DNA from 3 places in the Streptomyces sp. NPDC001231 genome. Region 2 is predicted to be linked to each of the others. Evidence: riboswitches for the same ligand, from Rfam matches in the RefSeq annotation. Region 2 holds a riboswitch; each other region holds the start of a gene.
What was found. Region 2 has a riboswitch for cyclic di-AMP ahead of ACFY3J_RS18980 (transglycosylase family protein). Riboswitches for the same ligand answer to the same signal wherever they lie in the genome.
Positions count from the first base shown of each region.

Region 1: another riboswitch for cyclic di-AMP. It lies ahead of ACFY3J_RS36995 (M23 family metallopeptidase); the one in region 2 lies ahead of ACFY3J_RS18980 (transglycosylase family protein).
Region 3: another riboswitch for cyclic di-AMP. It lies ahead of ACFY3J_RS14690 (C40 family peptidase); the one in region 2 lies ahead of ACFY3J_RS18980 (transglycosylase family protein).

Region 1 is NZ_JBIAXS010000050.1:15,597-22,561, forward strand. Features, by position in the region: gene ACFY3J_RS36985 (PrsW family intramembrane metalloprotease) at 1-1,274, shown strand, start outside; gene ACFY3J_RS36990 (aldo/keto reductase) at 1,291-2,235, opposite strand; gene ACFY3J_RS36995 (M23 family metallopeptidase) at 2,352-3,407, opposite strand; cyclic di-AMP (ydaO/yuaA leader) riboswitch at 3,419-3,575, opposite strand; tRNA gene ACFY3J_RS37000 (tRNA-Met) at 3,805-3,878, opposite strand; gene ACFY3J_RS37005 (dihydrofolate reductase family protein) at 3,978-5,108, opposite strand; gene ACFY3J_RS37010 (hypothetical protein) at 5,232-5,735, opposite strand; gene ACFY3J_RS37015 (hypothetical protein) at 5,718-5,987, shown strand; gene ACFY3J_RS37020 (hypothetical protein) at 6,377-6,697, shown strand; gene ACFY3J_RS37025 (hypothetical protein) at 6,694-6,965, shown strand, end outside.
Region 2 is NZ_JBIAXS010000014.1:131,178-138,142, forward strand. Features, by position in the region: gene ACFY3J_RS18965 (nucleoside triphosphate pyrophosphohydrolase) at 1-179, shown strand, start outside; gene ACFY3J_RS18970 (cytochrome P450) at 296-1,549, shown strand; gene ACFY3J_RS18975 (transglycosylase family protein) at 1,772-2,812, shown strand; cyclic di-AMP (ydaO/yuaA leader) riboswitch at 2,994-3,161, shown strand; gene ACFY3J_RS18980 (transglycosylase family protein) at 3,166-3,903, shown strand; gene eno (phosphopyruvate hydratase) at 4,150-5,436, shown strand; gene ACFY3J_RS18990 (septum formation initiator family protein) at 5,582-6,058, shown strand; gene ACFY3J_RS18995 (DUF501 domain-containing protein) at 6,084-6,689, shown strand; gene ACFY3J_RS19000 (exopolyphosphatase) at 6,686-6,965, shown strand, end outside.
Region 3 is NZ_JBIAXS010000010.1:123,806-130,770, forward strand. Features, by position in the region: gene ACFY3J_RS14675 (ANTAR domain-containing protein) at 1-199, opposite strand, end outside; gene ACFY3J_RS14680 (ATP-dependent Clp protease proteolytic subunit) at 383-1,018, shown strand; partial or broken gene ACFY3J_RS14685 (hypothetical protein) at 1,026-1,333, shown strand; cyclic di-AMP (ydaO/yuaA leader) riboswitch at 1,673-1,886, shown strand; gene ACFY3J_RS14690 (C40 family peptidase) at 1,890-2,363, shown strand; gene ACFY3J_RS14695 (ATP-binding protein) at 2,422-2,877, opposite strand; gene ACFY3J_RS14700 (helix-turn-helix domain-containing protein) at 3,105-3,965, shown strand; gene ACFY3J_RS14705 (DUF397 domain-containing protein) at 4,000-4,230, shown strand; gene ACFY3J_RS14710 (8-amino-7-oxononanoate synthase) at 4,284-5,411, opposite strand; gene bioB (biotin synthase BioB) at 5,560-6,783, shown strand; gene ACFY3J_RS14720 (adenosylmethionine--8-amino-7-oxononanoate transaminase) at 6,776-6,965, shown strand, end outside.

The DNA.
Region 1 (6,965 bases), on a different contig from region 2:
CGCACTGGTGGCAGCGGCGATGGGTCAGGTACGGCGCCCTCGTCACCCTGCTCGCCCTCTCCGGGCTGGTCATCCTCGCCCTCGTACGCCGGCAGACCGGCACCGAGGGGTTCCTCGTCGGGCTCGGGCTCGCGGTGCTGCCCGTACCGCTGCTGACGGCCGCCTTCCGCTGGCTGGACCGGGTCGAGCCCGGCCCCTGGCGGAACCTGGTGTTCGCCTTCGCCTGGGGCGCCTGCGCGGCGGCCCTGATCGCGATCGTCGCCAACAGCTTCGCCACCCACTGGATCGCCACGGCGACCGCCGATCCCGCGAGCGCGGACACCCTGGGCGCGACCGTGATAGCGCCGGTCGTGGAGGAGTCCGCGAAGGCCGCCGCCGTCCTGCTGGTCTTCCTCTTCCGCAGACGCGACTTCACGGGCATCGTCGACGGGGTCGTCATCGCCGGGGTGACCGCGACCGGCTTCGCGTTCACCGAGAACATCCTCTACCTCGGCAACGCCTTCGGCACCGACCAGCTCACCGGTGACCGGGGCATCGCCTCCGTCACCGCTGCGACCTTCTTCGTCCGCGTCATCATGTCGCCGTTCGCGCACCCGATGTTCACCGTGCTCACCGGCATCGGCTTCGGCATCGCCGCGATGTCCGGGAACATCCGCCTGCGCCGCCTGCTGCCGCCACCGGCCGGGCTGCTGCTCGCGATGGGCATGCACGCCCTGTGGAACGGCTCGGCGACCTTCGGCGAGTACGGCTTCTTCGCGGTGTACGCCGCCTTCATGGTGCCCGCGTTCGGGCTGCTGACCTGGCTGGTCGTCTGGACCCGGCAGCGCGAGCTGAGGACCGTGCGCGAGGAGCTGCCCGCGTACACCGCCGCCGGATGGCTGACTCCGGCCGAACCGTTCGCCCTGGCCTCCATGCGGGCGCGCAGACTGGCCCGCGACCACGCCCGGCGCCACCTCGGCAGGACGGCGGCGCGCACGGTCGCCCAGTACGAGGCGTACGCGACCTCGCTGGCGTTCCTCCGGCACCGCGGGCGCCTGGGGCGGGCTGGCGCCGACTTCGCCGTACGGGAGCGGGAGCTGCTGCACGAGCTGTGGCGCAGGCGGGAGGTGGCGCAGCCCGCGCTGGACCACGCGGCCAGGATGACGACGCCCATGGCCGCGCCCCCCTGGCCGGGGTACGGGGTGTACGGAGTGCACCCCCGGCCGCTGGGGTACGGGTCGTACGGACCGGCGGCGCCGTATCCCTCGTACAACCCGTACCGGACGCAGCCGTAGCGGCCGGGGACGGGAGTTACGCCGACGCCCGCGTCAGCTTCCCGAGCTCCTCCTCCGTCAGCCGCAGCTCCGCGACCCCGAGCAGTGCCGGGAGCTGTTCCACCGTCCGCGCCGAGGCGATCGGGGCGGTCACCGTCGGCTGCGCGGCGAGCCAGGCCAGGGCCACCGTGGCGACCTCGGCGTCATGGGCCCGGGCGACCTCGTCCAGGGCCGTGAGGACCTCGCGGCCGCGCTCGGTCTCGAGGTGCTTGGCCGCGCCCTGCGCCCGCGCGCTGTCCACCGTCGTACCGGGCCGGTACTTGCCGGTCAGGAAGCCGGAGGCGAGCGCGTAGTACGGAACGGCGGCCAGGCCGGACCGCTCGGCGACGTTCTCCAGCCCGCCCTCGTAGGTGTCGCGCGAGACCAGGTTGTAGTGCGGCTGGAGCACCACGTAGCGGGCCAGACCCTCGCGGTCGGAGAAGTCCAGGGACTCCTGGAGGCGCTCGGCGGAGATGTTGGAGGCGGCGATGTGCCGCACCTTGCCCGCCCTGACCAGCTCGTCGAGCGCGCCGATGATCTCCTCGACGGGGACTTCCGGCTGGTCGAAGTGCGTGTAGTACAGGTCGATGTGGTCCGTGCCCAGGCGCCTGAGGGAGGCGTCGGCCGCGGCCTTGATGTTCGCGGCGCTCAGACCCTGGTAGTCGGGGTGCTGGCTGACCTTGGTGGCGATGACGACGTCGGAGCGGTTGCCGCGCTCCTTGATCCACTTGCCGATGATCGTCTCGGACTCGCCGCCCTGGTTGCCCTCCACCCACGCGGAGTAGGAGTCGGCGGTGTCGACGAAGTTGCCTCCGGCGGCCGTGTAGGCGTCGAGGACGGCGAAGGACTGCTCCTGGTCGGCGGTCCAGCCGAAGACGTTGCCGCCGAGGGCGAGCGGGAAGACCTCGAGATCGGACGAACCCAGTTTGCGTAGAGAAGTCATGCCCAACATCAACAACCGCGCCGGAGCGACCCATTCCGGGCCGGGCCGCATCCGGCCGCAAAGGTTGCGCAAACCGCTCTCACAGGCTCGTCAGGGGTGAGACCGGTCCATGTCCGTCAGGGGGTGATGCCCTTGCCGCGCAGCCACGCCAGCGGGTCGATTCCGGTGGACTGGCCGCCCGGGTGGACCTCCAGGTGGAGGTGGGGCCCCGTGACGTTGCCCGTGGCGCCCACGCGGCCGATCACGTCGCCCGTGCTGACCTTCTGGCCGACGCTGACGCTGATCGACGACTGGTGGCAGTACCACAGCTCGGTGCCGTCCTCGAGGGTGAGGATCGTGCGGTAGCCGTAGGAGCCGGCCCAGCCGGCCTCGGTGATGGTGCCGGTGTGGATCGCCTTGAGCAGGGTGCCCGTGGGCGCGGCGAAGTCGAGGCCGGTGTGGTAGCCGGAGGACCACATGGAACCGGCCTGGCCGAAGGTGGAGGTGAGCGTGTACGAGGAGGTGGGCAGCGCGTACTGCCTGGCCAGCTCGGCCAGCCGGGCCTCCTCGGCCTTCCTCGCGGCCTCCTCGGCCTTCCGCTTGGCCTCCTCCTCCGCCTTCTTCTTCTCGGCGGCGGCCTTGGCCTCGGCCGTCTCCCGCGCCTTCGCCGCCTCCTCGGCGGCCTTCTTGGCGACGGCGGCCTCGGCATCAGCCTGGGCCTTGGCCTCGATCTGGACCTGCTGCTGCTCGGCCTGCGCCATGATCCGGTTGCGCAGCACCTCGCCGGCGTCCGAGGTGCCGTCCTCGGCCTCGGCGGTGGTCAGGCCGACGCCACTGAGCGCGGTCGACGAGCCCGCGGGGGCGGCGTCGGAGTCCTCGAACAGGGAGCCCACGGAGGGCAGGTCGGGCAGCGAGATGGACACCGGCGGCTTGCCGCTGTTGGCGCTCGCCATGCCGCCCGCGCCGACCGCGGCGATGACGCCGACACCGAGAACGGTGGAACTGCGGGCGAGTCCGCCGCCGCGCTGCTTGGCGACGCGGTGCCGACCGCGCACGGGACGGATGGACTCCGCGGTGGGGTTCCACTCCTCCCAGGGGCCCTCGTCGGCGCGGCGGCTGTCGTAGCCGAAGGTCTCTCCGTGCTGCCGGCTCGGCGCGAACGGGGCTTCCGGGACAGGCGGGTTGGACGCCACGAAGGCGCACTCCTTTCCTTCCGTCTCGCCTACCGGGTTAGCTGACGGGTTCGGAGCGGGAAGGTCTCCTACGCGCGTAAACAAGCCGTGAGTACACGGCGGTTACGCTCGATTCACCCCAAGTTGGTGGTTCCCCGGTTCCCTTGCGGGATTCGGCGTGCGTGCACGGAGCCGCCTCTTGTGACGGCTGGGACGACCGTGCTGCGTTATCGAACGTTAATAGACTCGGGGCTCGGATTCCAAGCCGTTCGGCTTGATCACTAAACCTTCCGGCGCGACCTTACGGTCCATGACCACCGAAAACCGGGCGAGTTGACTGCGCCTCAAGGAGAGACGCGTGCCCGTGAAACACTCAGGGCCGGAATCCATTGATCGGATTCCGGCCCTGAGCCTTCAGTAGCGGGGACAGGATTTGAACCTGCGACCTCTGGGTTATGAGCCCAGCGAGCTACCGAGCTGCTCCACCCCGCGTCGTTGTGACACCAGTATATGCCATCCGGAAGGCTGCTCGCACCCACCTCACCTTCCACCATTCGTCACACGGTTCCCGGCCGTGCGACGGGGCCCCGTTCAGCCGAGCAGATGGCGGTTCGGTTCCATGGCCCGCTCCTCGAACTCCGGCACCACGACGACGTCCGCGCCACCGGCCGCCAGCACCCCGGTCCCGTCGGCGCCCTCGACGAACGTGTCCGGCTCCCGCCACGCCGTCACCACCCGTCGCACCCCGGCGTCCAGAATCAGCCGGGCGCACGGACGCGGCCGGGAGGCGCGGCGGGCGCACGGCTCCAGGCTGCTGTACACCGTGGCGTCCGGCAGCCGCGGATCCGCCGGGTCGACCTTGGCCAGCGCCGCCTCCTCCGCGTGCACGACCGGGTCGCCGCCCTCCCGCGAGTACCCGCGGGCGAGTTCGGTCCCGTCGGCGGCGACCACCACGGCGCCCACGCTGAACGCGGTCCGGGACGGCGGGCACTGGGCCGCCAGTTCGCAGGCGAGCCGGAGCCAGTGCCGGTCCGCGGGCACGGCGCGGCCGGCGGTGCCGGGGGCGGTGGGCTCGTAGCGCACGAGGACGACGTCCTCGATGGTCCGCGTCTCCACCAGCCGCAGCCGCCCGCCCTGGTAGGTCCCGGGCCCGAACAGCCGGGGCGCGTCCGCGTCCCCCACGAACAGAGGGGCGAGCACGAGCTGCACCTCGTCCGCGAGCTGCTGCTGGAGCAGTTGTGTGTGGACGGTCCCGCCGCCCTCGACCATGAGCCGGCGCACCCCGCGTACGTCGTGCAGGTGCTCGAGCAGCCGGGGCCAGCCGAGTTCGGCGCCCAGCGGCACGACATCGGCGGCCAGGCCCGTACGCCGCAGCCGCAGCGCGCCCTCGTCGGTCGTGTAGAGGACCTTCTCGCCGCCGGTGTGCCAGAAGGGCGCCCCGGGGTCCAGCTCGCCGGAGGCGCTGACCGCGACCTTCAGCGGGTACTCCGGCTTCCCGGCGGCGCGGCGGGCGGCCCGCCGCGCCGGAGAGTTCACCAGCAGCCGCGGGTTGTCGGCCCGCAGGGTGCCGGCCCCGATCAAGATCGCGTCGGCCGACGCCCGCACCTCGTCGACCCGGTCGAAGTCGGCGGGGCTGGAGAGCAGCAGGCGCTCGGGACCGGTGTCGTCCAGGTAGCCGTCGAGCGAGACGGCGGCGGACAGCAGGACGTACGGGTGGGGCATCGACGCCCTCTCTCTCGGCGGCGGACTGGCTCCAGTGTGACCGACCCCGCCGATCGCGGGCGGGGCCCCACCGTGGCGGAGCCGCGCACGCGAAGCGGGTGGGCCGCCGCCGGTCGGTGAGGGTCAGTGACCGAGGTGGATGCGGAACCGGAGGCGGCAGATGACGGCATCGGTGTGGCGGCGGATGGCGCGGTCCAGGACGGCACCACGCTGGTTCTGCAGAAGCCGCTGCCAGGGCCTGGGCAGGTGCATCTCCGGGATGAGGACCACGATCCGGTCCTGCCGCTCCTGGGCGGCCAGCGCGCGCAGATGGTCGACGAAGGGCCGGGGCAGGGAACGGGTGCGGCTGTGCAGCACGGTGCGGGGGACACCGGGCCGCCAGGCGTTCCAGGCGGCGTGGACCTCGTCGGCGGAGGGGGCGTCACGGTCCTCGGGGTGCACGACGCTGACGGCGCGGACCTCGTCACCCAGTGACAGCGCGGCGCTGATGGCCTCGCTGGTGAGCAGGTTCACGGCGCCGACGGGAACGACGACGACCCTGTGGCACGGCTCCGGCCGTGCGGGGACTTCGCCGAGGTGCGGGGCCGCGCCGATGCGCCGGTACGTGCGGTGCACCGACTCGAACACGGCCACCAGGACGGCGACCACGCGGCCCAGCCGGCCAGGGAGGCGACCTCACCCGACGCGGTGGTGGAGGCGGTGCGCGCACAACTCGTCGGCCTGCTCCACCTGAGCGACTGCCGCTTCGAGTACGGCTCCCCGCTCGGCCACGCCCCCCGCCTGGAATCCGACGGCTCCCTCACCCTCGGGCGCAGAACGGGGGACCAGGTGGGCGCCGCCCTCCAGACCACCTGGAGAACCCCAAGGCCCACAGCCTGACCCACGCCGCGCCCCGGGCCGCGAAGACGCCGCAGCGCCCGGACCGACCGAAGCCGAACCGGGCGCTGCGGAGCAGGTCGGAGGGGACTGCCCTCCTCCTGCGGCCGTAGGCCCTGTGGGACTCGAACCCACAACCAATGGATTAAAAATACGGGTCAGGACGTGTCGCCCGGTGATGCCGGATGACGACGCGCTCTGTTTCCCCAGCTCAGCACGCTAGGGCTCCGCCACCCCGTACCGGCCCGTGTCGGCTCAGTACGGCGCATCCGTGACCACTCCCGTGACCACGTGACCACCGCGCCGCCGACACGACGACGGCCCCGCCGCGGCGACTGCAACGCCGAACGGGGCCTTGATCCGAACCCCTCCGGTACAAGGAGCTCAGACCCATGCAGGACCGTACCCCGGACGCCGTCCGCGACTTGCTCGCGGTCGTCCTCGACGCACTCGCCCTCCCCTACGACACCCCCGACTACGACCGTCGCATCCTCGACCGCGCCGCCGAGGCCCGCACCGTCGCCACGGCCGCGCTCGCCGAGGACCCGCGAGACATCGCCTGGAACGTCGACTACCTCCGCGGCAAGCTGCCCGCCGAGGAGGCCGAGGCTGCGAAGCGGGAGGCCGTCCGCCGCTCCGTCGACGCGCAGTTCGCCGCGGTCGCCGCGTTCCTCGAGCACGAGCGCAGCACTCGGGGCGGTGAGGGCCGGTGAGCACCCCTCCGAAGCCGGGCAAGGCCCTGTCCGTGAAGGTCGACGCGCACCTGTATGACGACCTGGCGGTGATGCTCCGCACCGGTATGACGCTGTCCGACGCGGTGCGCACCGCGGTGTCCATCGTGGCTGGCGCGTACCGGAACACGTGGGAGTCCGGGCGGATCCCCGAGGGCGTGATGCCGGACATCACGCACTGCATGGTGCGCCGGTATGACGCAGGCCAGCGGCCCCTCGACGCACCCGGCGCAGCTCCGTCGGACAGTCG
Region 2 (6,965 bases):
GGGTCCGCACGGCGGGTCTGGAGGTGCCCCTCCCGGCGAGGGAGGGCTTCGGATACGAGCTGCTGGCGCTGGCCGCCCGCGCCGAGGCGGAGGGCGTCGACCCGGAGGCGGCACTGCGTGCGGCGGCGCGCGCGTACCGGGACGCGATCGTGGAAACAGAAGGCGACCGAAGGCCCTGAGGCGCGCGGGCGGGGCGGCAGGGTGCCGGGGGCATCGCAGCCGGGGACGGGGAGTGCCATAGCGGCGGCAGGGGCGGAAGCCCTCGCACCGAACCTCCGACGCTAGGGTCAACCGTATGCACGACCAGCCACCCGCCCTGTTCACCTGGGAGTTCGCGAGCAACCCCTACCCGGCCTACGCCTGGCTCCGCGAGCACGCCCCCGTGCACAGGACCCGGCTGCCCAGCGGAGTGGAGGCCTGGCTGGTCACCCGGTACGCGGACGCCAGGCAGGCCCTGGCCGACCAGCGGCTGTCCAAGAACCCGGCGCACCACGCCGAGTCCGCGCACGCCAAGGGCAGGACCGGCATCCCCGGCGAGCGCAAGGCCGAGCTGATGACCCACCTGCTGAACATCGACCCGCCGGACCACACCCGGCTGCGCCGGCTGGTCAGCAAGGCGTTCACCCCGCGCCGCGTCGCCGAGTTCGCCCCACGTGTGCAGGAACTGGCCGACGGACTCATCGACGGGTTCGCCGAGCGTGGCACCGCCGACCTCATTCACGAGTTCGCCTTCCCGCTGCCCATCTACGCCATCTGCGACTTGCTCGGCGTCCCCCGCGAGGACCAGGACGACTTCCGGGACTGGGCGGGCATGATGATCCGCCACGGCAAGGGCCCGCGCGGCGGGGTCGCCCGCTCGGTGAAGAAGATGCGTGGCTATCTCGCGGACCTCATCCACCGCAAGCGCGAGGCGCTCCCGGCCGAGCCCGCCCCCGGCGAGGACCTCATCTCCGCGCTCATCCGCGCCTCCGACCACGGCGAGCACCTCACCGAGAACGAGGCCGCAGCCATGGCCTTCATCCTCCTGTTCGCCGGTTTCGAGACCACCGTCAACCTCATCGGCAACGGCACCTACGCCCTGCTCACCCACCCCGAACAGCGGGACCGGCTCCAGCGGTCCCTCGCCGAGGGGGACGGCGGCCTGCTGGAGACGGGAGTGGAGGAACTCCTGCGCTACGACGGGCCGGTGGAGCTGGCCACCTGGCGCTACGCCACCCGGCCGCTCACCATCGGCGGGCAGGACATCGCCGCAGGCGAGCCGGTCCTCGTCGTCCTCGCCGCCGCCGACCGGGACCCTGAGCGGTTCGCCGGCCCCGACGTCCTCGATCTCGGGCGGCGTGACAATCAACACCTCGGCTACGGACACGGCATCCACTACTGCCTCGGCGCACCGCTCGCCCGCCTGGAGGGCCAGACCGCGCTGGCCACCCTCCTCACCCGGCTCCCGGACCTGCAACTGGGCACGGATCCGGCCGACTTGCGCTGGCGCGGCGGGCTCATCATGCGCGGACTGCGGACGCTGCCGGTGCGGTTCACACCCGGTCGGTAAGTCGCGGGGAAGCCGGACAAGGCAGGAAAAGGCGCCTGCCGCCGCACCACGCCTACCCACTGACGGACACGAAGACGACAATGTTCAACGGTGTGATCTTCACGTGATCTGTGCGGCATGAACTTGTGACAAGCGATCGACAGCCGATACTTTCACCCATCAGCGTGGCGCCGAGTCTGCGGTCGCCACGCGGGTCACCGCTGTCGCACGAAAGGTCTCCGTATGCTCTCCGGGAACGGTCGTCACCGTCGGCCCCGTCAGGCTCCGGCCCTCCTCGTCGCAGCCGGAGTGACCGGATCCGCCATCGCCATCCCGCTGATCGGCGCCGGCGGCGCCAGCGCGGCCGACGGCAACGCGTGGGACAAGGTGGCCAAGTGCGAGAGTGGCGGCGCCTGGAGCGCCGACACCGGCAACGGCTACTACGGCGGCCTCCAGTTGACGCAGGACGACTGGGAGAAGTACGGCGGCCTCGACTACGCCTCGAGCGCCGACCAGGCCAGCCGGTCCCAGCAGATAGCCGTGGCCGAGAAGCTGCTCGCCGACAAGGGCCCCGGTGCCTGGCCGACGTGCGGGCTGCTCTCCGGGCTCAGCAAGAAGTCCGGGGCGGCGAAGGTCGACACCGGCGTGGGTGATTCGTCCGGAACCTCCAACTCCTCCGGAAAGTCCGTCACGGACGACCTCGGCCTGTCCGACTCGTCGCAGGAGTCGTCGAGTGACCCGTCCGGATCGTCGGACGTCGACCCCGGTTCGACCGATTCCTCCGGCTCGCCGGCCGCGTCCCCCACCACGTCCTCCCCTTCGCCGTCCTCGCCCGCCGAGAAGGGCAAGCCGGCCGAGTCCGACACGTCCTCCGATGTCGCGGCAGGCGGGTCCCAGTCGCCCGACGCCTCGCCCTCGATCACGCCGCAGCCGGGTGATACGGACAACTCGTGGCAGATCGGCGGCACTTCGGCCCTGGTCGACACCGGCGCGCTCGGCGGTGGGCGGCACCGCGGCGGCAGTGCCGTCGAGGATCCGGCCGACAGTCACGCGGCCGCCTCCTCCGGCCGTCACGCCTCCCGCGGCGGCTCCGCGCGCGCCGTCGTCGCCGACTCCTACACCGTCCGCGCCGGCGACTCGCTCGAGTCCATCGCCGACTCCCTTGACGTCCCGGGTGGATGGGACGCGCTGTATGCGGCGAACAGGGGGGCGATCGGGTCCGACCCGAATCACATCTCTGCCGGTCAGACCCTGAATGTCCCTACCGAAACGCCCCAAAAGTAGCGGAAGTTCACGTCACGCTTCGCACCGAATGTCCCATTCGGGGAAGTGTGGGATGAGTCTCAGAAGCCCTGATCGTCTTTGGAATTCGGCGGAGCGCGTGCCTACGGTCATGACCGCTCGTCACCGCGAGCCCCGGCTGCCGCAACGCCGAATCCTGCCAGCGGCCGCACGGGAACAGTCGTCGCGTCAAGCGCCGTGGGCAGGAGCGGGGGACCCAAGGTAAGTGCCGCGCCGGGCAGTTGACCGGAGCGGCTAGGGGTGGAGCCGTGCCTCGTGTACGAGGCACGGCCGGGCAACTCAACCGGCCCGAACCCGACAGCTCACCTCGCAGGCGTCGGTGAGGGGATCCATCCATGCTGTTCTCCAGCAAGGCCAAGCACCGTCGTACGTCCAGGACCACCCGTGTCATCGCGCTCGCCGGTGTCGCCGGTGCCGCGGTCGCCGCCCCGCTGATGGCGGTCGGCAACGCCTCCGCCGCCACCGCCTCCGAGTGGGACGCGGTCGCCCAGTGCGAGTCCGGCGGCAACTGGTCCATCAACACCGGCAACGGCTTCTACGGCGGCCTCCAGTTCACCAACTCCACCTGGGCCGGGTACGGCGGCACCGCCTACGCGTCGCGCGCCGACCTGGCCTCCAAGTCGCAGCAGATAGCCGTCGCCGAGAAGGTCCTCGCGGGCCAGGGCAAGGGCGCCTGGCCGGTCTGCGGCAAGGGCCTGTCCGGCGCCGCCTACACCGGCAGCGCCCCCTCGTCCTCGTCCTCGTCTTCGTCCTCGTCCTCGTCTTCGTCGTCGTCTTCCTCCTCGTCGTCGAGCGGCAGCTCCGCCAAGAGCACCACCACCCGCTCGACCGAGCAGCGGGCCGCCAGCCGCTCCGCGACGCGTCCCGCTCCGGGCAAGACCGTCACCACGCCCACCGGCAAGAAGGTCGAGAAGGGCGACGGCGAGTACAAGGTGCTCTCCGGCGACACCCTCAGCTCCATCGCCGCCGAGCACGGCGTCCAGGGCGGCTGGAAGAAGCTGTTCGAGCTGAACAAGGACATCGTCGACAACGCCGACCTCATCTACCCGGGCCAGCAGCTCCACCTGAAGTAAGGGCCCGTGCCGCCCTTCATGGGCCCCCGCCCCGGCGCGTTCCCCCCTACGCGCCGGGGCGGGTTTTTCGTCTCCCGGACGCCCGGCCGTTCCCGAACCTTCCCCTCCCCTTTGTTCCGAGCAGGAACAAAGGGTACCGTCACTCTGTCCACGAGGCGGTCGGTCGGCCGGTCGCCGCCCCGGGACGGTTAGGCTCTAGTCGCAAGGCTCACGCCCCGCACTTCCAGCGTCACATCCCAGAAGGAGATGCTCGTGCCGTCCATCGACGTCGTCGTAGCCCGGGAAATCCTGGACTCCCGAGGCAACCCCACGGTCGAGGTCGAGGTCGGCCTCGACGACGGCAGCACCGGTCGTGCCGCCGTCCCCTCCGGCGCCTCCACCGGTGCCTTCGAGGCCATCGAGCTCCGTGACGGCGACCCCAACCGCTACCAGGGCAAGGGCGTCGAGAAGGCCGTCCTCGCCGTGATCGAGCAGATCGGCCCGGAGCTCGTCGGTTACGACGCCACCGAGCAGCGCCTGATCGACCAGGCCATGTTCGACCTGGACGCCACCGACAACAAGGGCTCGCTGGGCGCCAACGCCATCCTCGGCGTCTCCCTCGCCGTCGCCCACGCCGCCTCCGAGGCCTCGGACCTCCCCCTCTTCCGCTACCTGGGCGGTCCGAACGCGCACCTGCTGCCGGTGCCGATGATGAACATCCTGAACGGCGGCTCGCACGCCGACTCCAACGTGGACATCCAGGAGTTCATGATCGCCCCGATCGGCGCGGAGTCCTTCTCCGAGGCCCTGCGCTGGGGCACCGAGGTCTACCACACGCTGAAGAAGGTCCTGAAGGGCAAGGGCCTGTCCACCGGCCTCGGCGACGAGGGCGGCTTCGCCCCGAACCTCGGCTCCAACCGCGAGGCCCTCGACCTCATCCTCGAGGCGATCAAGGAAGCCGGCTACGCCCCCGGCGAGCAGATCGCCCTCGCGCTCGACGTCGCCGCCTCCGAGTTCTACAAGGACGGCAAGTACGTCTTCGAGGGCAAGGAGCGCTCGGCGGCGGAGATGACCGAGTACTACGAGGAGCTGGTGGCCGCCTACCCGCTCGTCTCCATCGAGGACCCGCTGTTCGAGGACGACTGGGCCGGCTGGAAGGTCATCACCGACAAGCTCGGCGACAAGGTCCAGCTCGTCGGCGACGACCTGTTCGTCACCAACCCCGAGCGCCTCGCCCGCGGCATCGAGGACGGCGCCGCCAACGCGCTGCTCGTGAAGGTGAACCAGATCGGTTCTCTCACCGAGACCCTGGACGCCGTCGAGCTGGCCCAGCGCAGCGGCTTCAAGTGCATGATGTCCCACCGCTCCGGCGAGACCGAGGACGTCACGATCGCCGACCTGGCCGTCGCCACCAACTGCGGCCAGATCAAGACCGGCGCCCCGGCCCGCTCCGAGCGCGTCGCCAAGTACAACCAGCTGCTGCGCATCGAGGAGATCCTCGACGACGCCGCGGTGTACGCCGGCCGCTCGGCCTTCCCGCGCTTCAAGGGCTGAGCCGCTTCGAGGGCCGAGCCGCCCCGGAGGCTGAGCCGCGAAGCGTAAGGCTTCGCCAGTCGCACGTACGTCCCCGTACCCGGTCCCGTACCGTGTCCGGGGACGTACGCACGTGTGTGCACGGGCACGAACGGGAGGCGGGACGATGGCCGTCAAGGACCGGGACCGGTTCTCCACCACGACCAGGCTCAGGCTGCTCGGTGAGCAGACGGCGGCCCGTGTCTACCGTTCGCAGACCCGCCGCCAGGCCCGCCGTTCCCGTCTCACCGGCCGCGCGGCGCTGCTCGTGCTGGTGCTCTGCTCGATGGTGGTCGCCCTGGCCTACCCGATGCGGCAGTACGTCACCCAGCGCGCCGACATCGCCGACCTGCAACGGCAGAAGCGGCAGGCCCAGCAGCGGGTGGAACAACTGCGCGACCTCAAGGCACGCTGGCAGGACGACGCCTATGCCGAGCAGCAGATCCGGCGGCGGCTGCACTACGTGAAGCCCGGGGAGACCGGCTACGTCGTGGTCGACCCGGGCCCGGCCGAGCGGTCCCGCGCCGAGCGGGGGACGGCCCGCCGCCCCTGGTACGCCAACGTCTGGGACGGGGTCGACAAGTCCGACGCCTCCGACCAGTGAACTGACAGAGAGACATACGCAAGGCATGGAAACCCCACCGCCGCCCACCGAGCGCACCGAACCCACCGAGGCGGACGTCGAGGCCTTCAAGCAACAGCTCGGGCGGCCGCCGCGCGGGCTGCGCGCGATCGCGCACCGCTGCCCCTGCGGTCAGCCCGACGTCGTGGAGACGGCCCCGCGGCTGCCCGACGGCACGCCCTTCCCCACGCTGTACTACCTGACGTGCCCGCGCGCCGCCTCGGCCATCGGCACGCTGGAGGCCGACGGCGTGATGAAGGAGATGACGGAGCGGCTGGCCACCGACCCGGAGCTGGCGGCCGCGTACCGGGCCGCGCACGAGGACTACATCCGGCGCCGGGACGAGATCGAGAAGCTCACGGGCTTCCCCAGTGCGGGCGGCATGCCGGACCGGGTGAAGTGCCTGCACGTCCTGGTCGCCCACTCGCTGGCCGCCGGGCCGGGCGTGAACCCGCTCGGTGACGAGGCGATCGCGATGCTGCCCGAGTGGTGGCGCAAGGGCCCGTGCGTGACGCCCGCGGCGCCGTCGTCCGGCGAGGGGCGGCAGGCCGAGGCCTCCGAGGACGGCGGGTTCGTCGCCGGGCCCGTCGGGACCGAGGAGGACCGCGCATGACCCGGGTCGCCGCCGTCGACTGCGGTACGAACTCCATCCGGCTGCTGGTCGCGGACGCCGACCCGGCGACGGGTGAACTTCTCGAGCTGGACCGGCGCATGACCATCGTGCGGCTCGGCCAGGGCGTGGACCGCACCGGCCGGCTCGCCCCCGAGGCGCTGGAGCGGACCTTCGCGGCCTGCCGGGAGTACGCCGAGGCCATCAAGGAGCACGGCGCCGAGCGGCTGCGTTTCGTGGCCACCTCCGCCTCCCGGGACGCCGAGAACCGGGACGAGT
Region 3 (6,965 bases), on a different contig from region 2:
GCAGGACCTGCCAGGCGTCCTCGGGCGGGATCCGCCCGAAGGTCACCACGGCGCCGATCGCCTGATCGATGACGGCATGCGAGGTCAGGGCCCGCTGGAGCTGATCGATCTCCTGGTGGAGCCGCTCGTGCTCCAGCACCAGATCTGCGGCGGAGAGCGGCGGGAGAGGGCGCCGCTCGGACATCGCGAAGAACACCATGGCCAGTCCCCTGGGTCGTCGAGCGCCCGTGCTTCCAGCTTCACCCCGCAGGACGCCGTGCACGACCCGGGACCGTTTCCGCGCCCGGCACGGGAGAGCCCTCCGCGACTTACGTACGTCCTGTACATTTTTCACAGAGACCGCTCCGACCGGAGCCGGCGCCGCCGCATCGAGGGGTGTGCCATGACGCGACCGTCCGCCCGCTGCGTCCTGCCCGAGTTCACCGAGATCACCAGCGCCGGCCGGCGATCCCTGGATCCGTACGCGAAACTGCTCGAGGAGCGGATCGTCCTCCTCGGCACACCGATCGACGACACCGCGGCGAACGACGTGATCGCACAGTTCCTCCACCTGGAGCACTGGACGCCCGACCGGGACATCTCGCTCTGCATCAACTCCCCCGGCGGCTCGTTCGGCGCGACGACGGCCGTCCACGACACGATGCGGTACGTGTGCTGCGACGTGGAGACGATCCGCCTGGGCCAGGCCGTCGCGTCCGCGGCGGTGCTGCCGGCCGCGGGCACCCCGGGCAAGCGGTACGCGCTGCCCGGCGCCCGCGTGGTCCTGCGGCAGCCGTCGCTGCCCGAGCCGGTCGAGGGCAAGGCGTCCGACCTGGCGATCCAGGCGGACGAGCTGACGCGGGTGCGCGCCCGCCTGGAGGAGCTGCCCGCGCGGAGCACCGGGCGGTCCGCGCGGCAGGTGCGGACCGACCTGGAGCGGGAGCAGGTGCTGGACGCACAAGAAGCCCTGAACTATGGACTGATTGACCGAATCGTCCCGAACCGCGGGGCCACGCGCACCGCGCCGGACGCGGGGTGAGCCGCCGATGCCACCACCCGAGCTGCCGCCCTTGCCGGCGCCGACCCGCGCCGAGGCGGAGCCGATCAACCGTTACCTGGAGGCGGCCGCCTGCTGGGCCGCGTCAACCCGGGACGACCCGGAGACACCTACCGGGCCCTGAGGGCCGCCCGGGCGCTCGTCGGCAGGGCGGCGGAGTTGCGCGACACCCTGGCGCTGACGCACCGGCGGGGCGAGACCGAGCTGCACGCGGACACTCCGGTCCGGGCCCTGCGGGTGCTGGACGGCGAGCGGCGCACGGCCCGCGTCACCCTGCCCCCCGACTGCGGAAGTTGACGTCATCCCCAGCCGCGGTCTCGGCGGGCAATGTGGCCCATCTGTCTGGACACGGGGTGAAATCGCCCCTAATGACCGACCGCCTTTCGGTGTAGGTTCAGCTCCCTTTTCGGGACCGCCGCAGTTGCGCAACGCGCCTCCCCGGATGGCGGAATGAGGTGTTCCGCTGCTGGTCCGGGGGTCGTCGCGGGAGGGGGAAGACGTTCGATCGCGAGGGTGTCCACCCGAACGGGCGCGTGGTGAGTAACAACACAAACACGCGGTTGCGTTGGGATTTTCGGACATCCGTAGGTGAAGATCCCTGTCTGACGACAAGCCCCCGCCACAACGGCGGGGCGGTCCGGGCGGACGCCGAGTCCTGCCGCCGCCCGGATGACCGGTCGACAGGAGTGGATCGGCAGGAGTGGAGGACCCAAGCACGACGGGTCGCCGGAACGGTCACGCCATGGCCGGTCCGAGCAGCCCTTGGGGTGAAGCCGCGGCAACGCGGCCGGGCAACTTCGCCAGCCCGAATCCGACAGGTCATCCTTCACAGGCGGCTGACGAAGGGTTGCGCATGACTGCGCTCAATCGTGTCCCGTCGCTGATGGCCCGGGCCGGCACGGCCTCGGCCCTGACCCTGGCCGCCGTGGGCGGCTCGATCGTGGTCCCGGGTGTGGCCTCCGAGGCCTCGGCCGTGACGACCGCGAACACGGCGCTGCGGATCGCAGCGTCCAAGCAGGGGTCGCCCTACCAGTGGGGCGCCACGGGGCCGCGGAGGTTCGACTGCTCCGGGCTCACGCTGTACTCGTTCAAGAGGGCGGGCAAGAAGCTGCCCCGCACGGCCGCACAGCAGTACAACAAGAGTCGGCACATCTCCGCGGGCAGTCGCCGAGCCGGGGACCTGGTGTTCTTCCACTCGGGCTCGAACGTCTACCACGTGGGCATCTACGCCGGCAAGGGCAAGATCTGGCACGCCCCGAAGACCGGGGACGTGGTGAAGCTCCAGAAGATCTGGACGAAGAGCGTCTGGTACGGCCGGGTGAGCTGACCCGGCCGCAGTGCGGTGCCGTGCGGTGACGGAGCTTCGACGTCGTCACCGCACGTTCCTACGGTTCCTGACCCGCGGCCGTCACCGGTCGGGCGGGAACCGTCCACGGCAGTTCGATGCAGACCGTCTTGCCGCCCTCCCGGGTCGGCCTCACGGTCAGTCTGCCACCGCACTCGGCGGTGAGCCACCGGATGATCACCATGCCCCGGCCGTTGTCCTGCTGGACGGCGGCCGGCAGGCGTTTCGGGAACCGGGGGTGGCTGTCGGTGACCCCGATACGCAGTCGTTCGTCACGCACGAGGACGAGGTCCACCGTGAAGGTGGGTGACTGCCCCAAAGTGTGCTGTACGGCGTTGGTGGCGAGTTCGGACACGATGAGCCGGACCGTCTCGGCGGTGTCCGTGGTCGGCGGCAGGCCCCACTCCGCGAGCGTGCCGGCCACATAGGCACGGGCCGCGCAGACCGAGGCGGGATCGCTCGGCAGAGTGACGGATGCTTCCAGATGGTCTGCCATGGCGACGTCGTCCCTTTCCCACGGGGCCGGAGTCCGACACTTGGCGGATGATTCGAGTACGGTCCCGCACTGGTGCTTCGCCGTCAGACTGCCATCACCTCTCCGGTCTCGGTGGCGATCCACCGAGATATGCATATATCTGTCGCTCGATGCGGTGAACTCTGCGACGACAGACCGTATCCGCAGCGGGTCGCATGGAGCGTTCAGAGGGAGCGAGGGAGTAGCCCATGCAGCACGGTCCCGAGGTGCGCCGCCGGAAGCTGGGCGCCGAACTGCGCGCGTTGCGCACCGGCGCGGGTCTCACCAGCGGTGAGGCGGCCCGCCTGGTCGGCTGGCACCAGTCGAAGGTCAGCCGGATCGAGACCGGCACCAGCGGGGTGAAACCGGCCGACGTGCGCTCGCTCCTGGACGCGTACGCGGTCCACGACGCCCAGCTGCGCGAGTTGCTCCTGGTGCTCGCGGGGCTGGACGACGGCGGCGACCGGCACCACTGGTGGCACGCCTATCGCGGAGTGCTGCCGCCGACCTACCGGGACTTCATCAGCCTGGAGTCGCAGGCGAGCGGGATGCGCACCCTGGAGACCTCGGTCGTCCCCGGACTGCTCCAGACGCCCGAGTACGCCCGCGCGGTCACCCGGGCCGCCGTGGACGGGCTCGACGAGGACCGGCTGGACGCGCTGGTGGAGGTGCGGCTGGCCCGCCAGGACGTGCTGCGCTCGCGGCCGCCGCTGGCGCTGGACGCGGTGCTGGACGAGGCGGTGCTGCGCCGGGAGGTGGGCGGGCCCGAGGTCATGAGGCGGCAGCTGGAGCGGCTGACGGAGGCGGCCCGGCTGCCCCAAGTACGACTCCAGGTGTTGCCGTTCGCCGCCGGCGCGCACATCGGCATCACCGGCCCTTTCGTTATCTTCTCATTTTCGAACGCTTCTGATCTGAACGTGGTGGTTCTCGACCACTTGACGAGTAGCCTCCACCTCGAGCGGAAAGAAGACCTAGAGGCCTACGCCGAGGCCTTCGACACCCTGCGGATCCACGCCCTCTCGCCCGAGGACTCGTTGGACTTCATCGCCGGGATACGCCAGACCCCCTGACGTCGCACAACCGCGTACCGCGTAAGGAGGCCCCATGTCCACTCCGCCTCGGCACGTACCTTCCAGTACCGATCTGCACGGCGTGCGCTGGCTGCGCAGCAGCTACAGCACGGGAGCCAACAACTGCGTCGAGACGAGCCGGCCCACCACGGGACCGTGGGCCGGGCTGCTCGCCGTGCGCGACTCCAAGGCCCCGGCCGGGCCCGCGCTGCTCTTCTCCCCCGCGAGCTGGGCGGTCTTCACGGCCGCGACACACCGCACCTGACGGGCAATCCGGTCATATCCACAGCCAGTGGCGCCCGGCCGTGTCACGCCGACTCATGGTCGTGTTCCACCGATCACCCGTACAGCACGTTCGATCTGCGCCCCGGAGAGGTCCGCGCGGGCGGTCAGCCTCAGTCGTGAGATGCCGTCGGGCACGGAAGGAGGACGGAAACAGCCCACGGCCAGCCCGGCCGCCCGGCAGTCGGCCGCCCATCGCACGGCCCGCTCCGGGGACGGCGCGCGCACCGAGACCACCGCGGCGTCCGGACGTACCGCCTCCAGGCCCGCGGCGGTCAGGCGTGCGTGGAGTTCGGCCGCCACCGCACGCGCGCGTGCCGCCCGATCCGGCTCGCGGCGCAGCAGTCGCAGCGCCGCGAGGGCGGCCCCCGCGGCCGCGGGCGCGAGACCGGTGTCGAAGATGAACGTCCGGGCCGCGTTGACCAGGTGGTCGATCACCCGCGCGGGCCCGAGGACGACTCCGCCCTGGCTGCCGAGCGACTTCGACAGCGTGGCCGTGACGACCACGTCGTCGGCGCCCGCCAGCCCGGCCGCGTGCGCGGCGCCGCGGCCGCCGGCGCCCAGGACGCCCAGCCCGTGGGCGTCGTCGACGACGAGACCGGCGCCGTGCTCCCGGCAGGCCGCGGCGAACTCCGCCAGCGGAGCCGCGTCGCCGTCGACCGAGAACACCGTGTCCGACACGAGCACCGCCGGGCCCTCGTGCGTGCCGAGCGCCTTGCGCACGGCGTCCGGGTCGGCGTGCGCGACGACCTGTGTCGTGCCCCGGGCCAGCCGGCAGCCGTCGATGAGCGAGGCGTGGTTGCCCGCGTCGGAGACGACGAGCGAGCCGTGCGGCGCAAGCGCGGTGACCGCGGCCAGGTTCGCGGCGTATCCCGAGGAGAAGACCAGCGCCGCCTCGAAGCCGCAGAATCCGGCCAGCTCGCGCTCCAGTTCGGCATGGAGTTCGGTGGTGCCGGTGACCAGCCGGGAGCCGGTGGAGCCGCCGCCCCAGGTACGCGCCGCGGCCGCGGCCCCCTCGGTCACCTCCGGATGGCGGGCCAGCCCCAGGTAGTCGTTGCCCGCGAGGTCGAGCAGCGGGGAGTCGGCGGGGCGGGGCCGCAGGGTCCGTACGAGTCCGGCCCGGCGGCGTGCGTCCGCCTGCTCCTCGATCCAGCCGAACGCCATGGGTCCTCCGGGGCATTTGTAGGCAGTGGACAGACCCTAGCGGCAGGGCCGGCCGCCCATGATGTGGCAATACCCACATGTCGATGGGCCGGTCGTTGTGCGGAGTCTCCTTGGCCGCGGACCGGGCCGTAGGACAGGATCAGCTCTCATGGACCTGCTGAACACGCTGGTGGACAAGGGGCTTCGGCGCGAGTCGCCGACCCGCGAGGAAGCTCTGGCCGTACTGGCCACCTCGGACGACGACCTGCTCGACGTGGTGGCCGCGGCAGGGAAGGTGCGCCGCCACTGGTTCGGCCGGCGGGTGAAACTCAACTATCTCGTCAACCTCAAGTCGGGCCTGTGCCCCGAGGACTGCTCCTACTGCTCCCAGCGGCTCGGCTCGAAGGCGGACATCCTCAAGTACACCTGGCTCAAGCCCGACGACGCCTCCAGGGCCGCCGCGGCGGGGCTGGCGGGCGGCGCGAAGCGGGTCTGCCTGGTGGCCAGCGGGCGCGGCCCGACCGACCGCGACGTGGACCGGGTCTCCGACACCATCAAGGCGATCAAGGAGCAGAACGAGGGCGTCGAGGTGTGCGCCTGCCTCGGACTGCTCTCCGACGGCCAGGCCGAACGGCTGCGCGAGGCCGGGGCCGACGCCTACAACCACAACCTCAACACCTCCGAGGCGACGTACGGCGACATCACCACCACCCACACCTATGCCGACCGGGTGGACACGGTGCACAAGGCGCACGCGGCCGGGCTGTCCGCCTGCTCCGGGCTCATCGCCGGGATGGGCGAGAGCGACGAGGACCTGGTCGACGTGGTCTTCTCGCTGCGCGACCTGGACCCGGACTCCGTTCCGGTGAACTTCCTGATCCCGTTCGAGGGCACACCGCTCGCCAAGGAGTGGAACCTGACCCCGCAGCGCTGCCTGCGGATCCTCGCGATGGTCCGGTTCGTCTGCCCCGACGTGGAGGTACGGATCGCGGGCGGCCGCGAGGTGCACCTGCGCACCATGCAGCCCCTCGCGCTGCACCTGGCCAACTCGATCTTCCTCGGCGACTACCTGACCAGCGAGGGCCAGGCGGGCAAGGCCGACCTGGAGATGATCGCGGACGCCGGGTTCGAGGTGGAGGGCGCCGACCAGGTGACGCTGCCCGAGCACCGGGTGGCGGCCGGGGGCGGATGCGGGTCCCACGACGGCACGGGGTGCGGGTCGCACCAGGGGGCGGGGTGCGGGTCGCACCAGGGTGGCGGGGTCTGCGGTTCCGCCGCGGCACCGGCGGAGGAAACGGCACCGGCCGCGACCGCGACCGGCAACGAGCCGCGTACGGATCTCGTCTCCGTACGCCGCCGGGGCGCCGGAACGGACCTCGCACCCAATGCCTGAACCGCACACCACGCCCGGCCCGAGCGTGCCCGAGCTGCTGGAGCTCGACCGGCGGCACGTGTGGCACCCGTACGGACCCATGCCCGGCCGCCACGAACCGCTCGTCGTGGAGTCGGCGAGCGGGGTACGGCTGCGGCTCGCGGACGGCTCGGGCGAACTGGTCGACGGCATGTCGTCGTGGT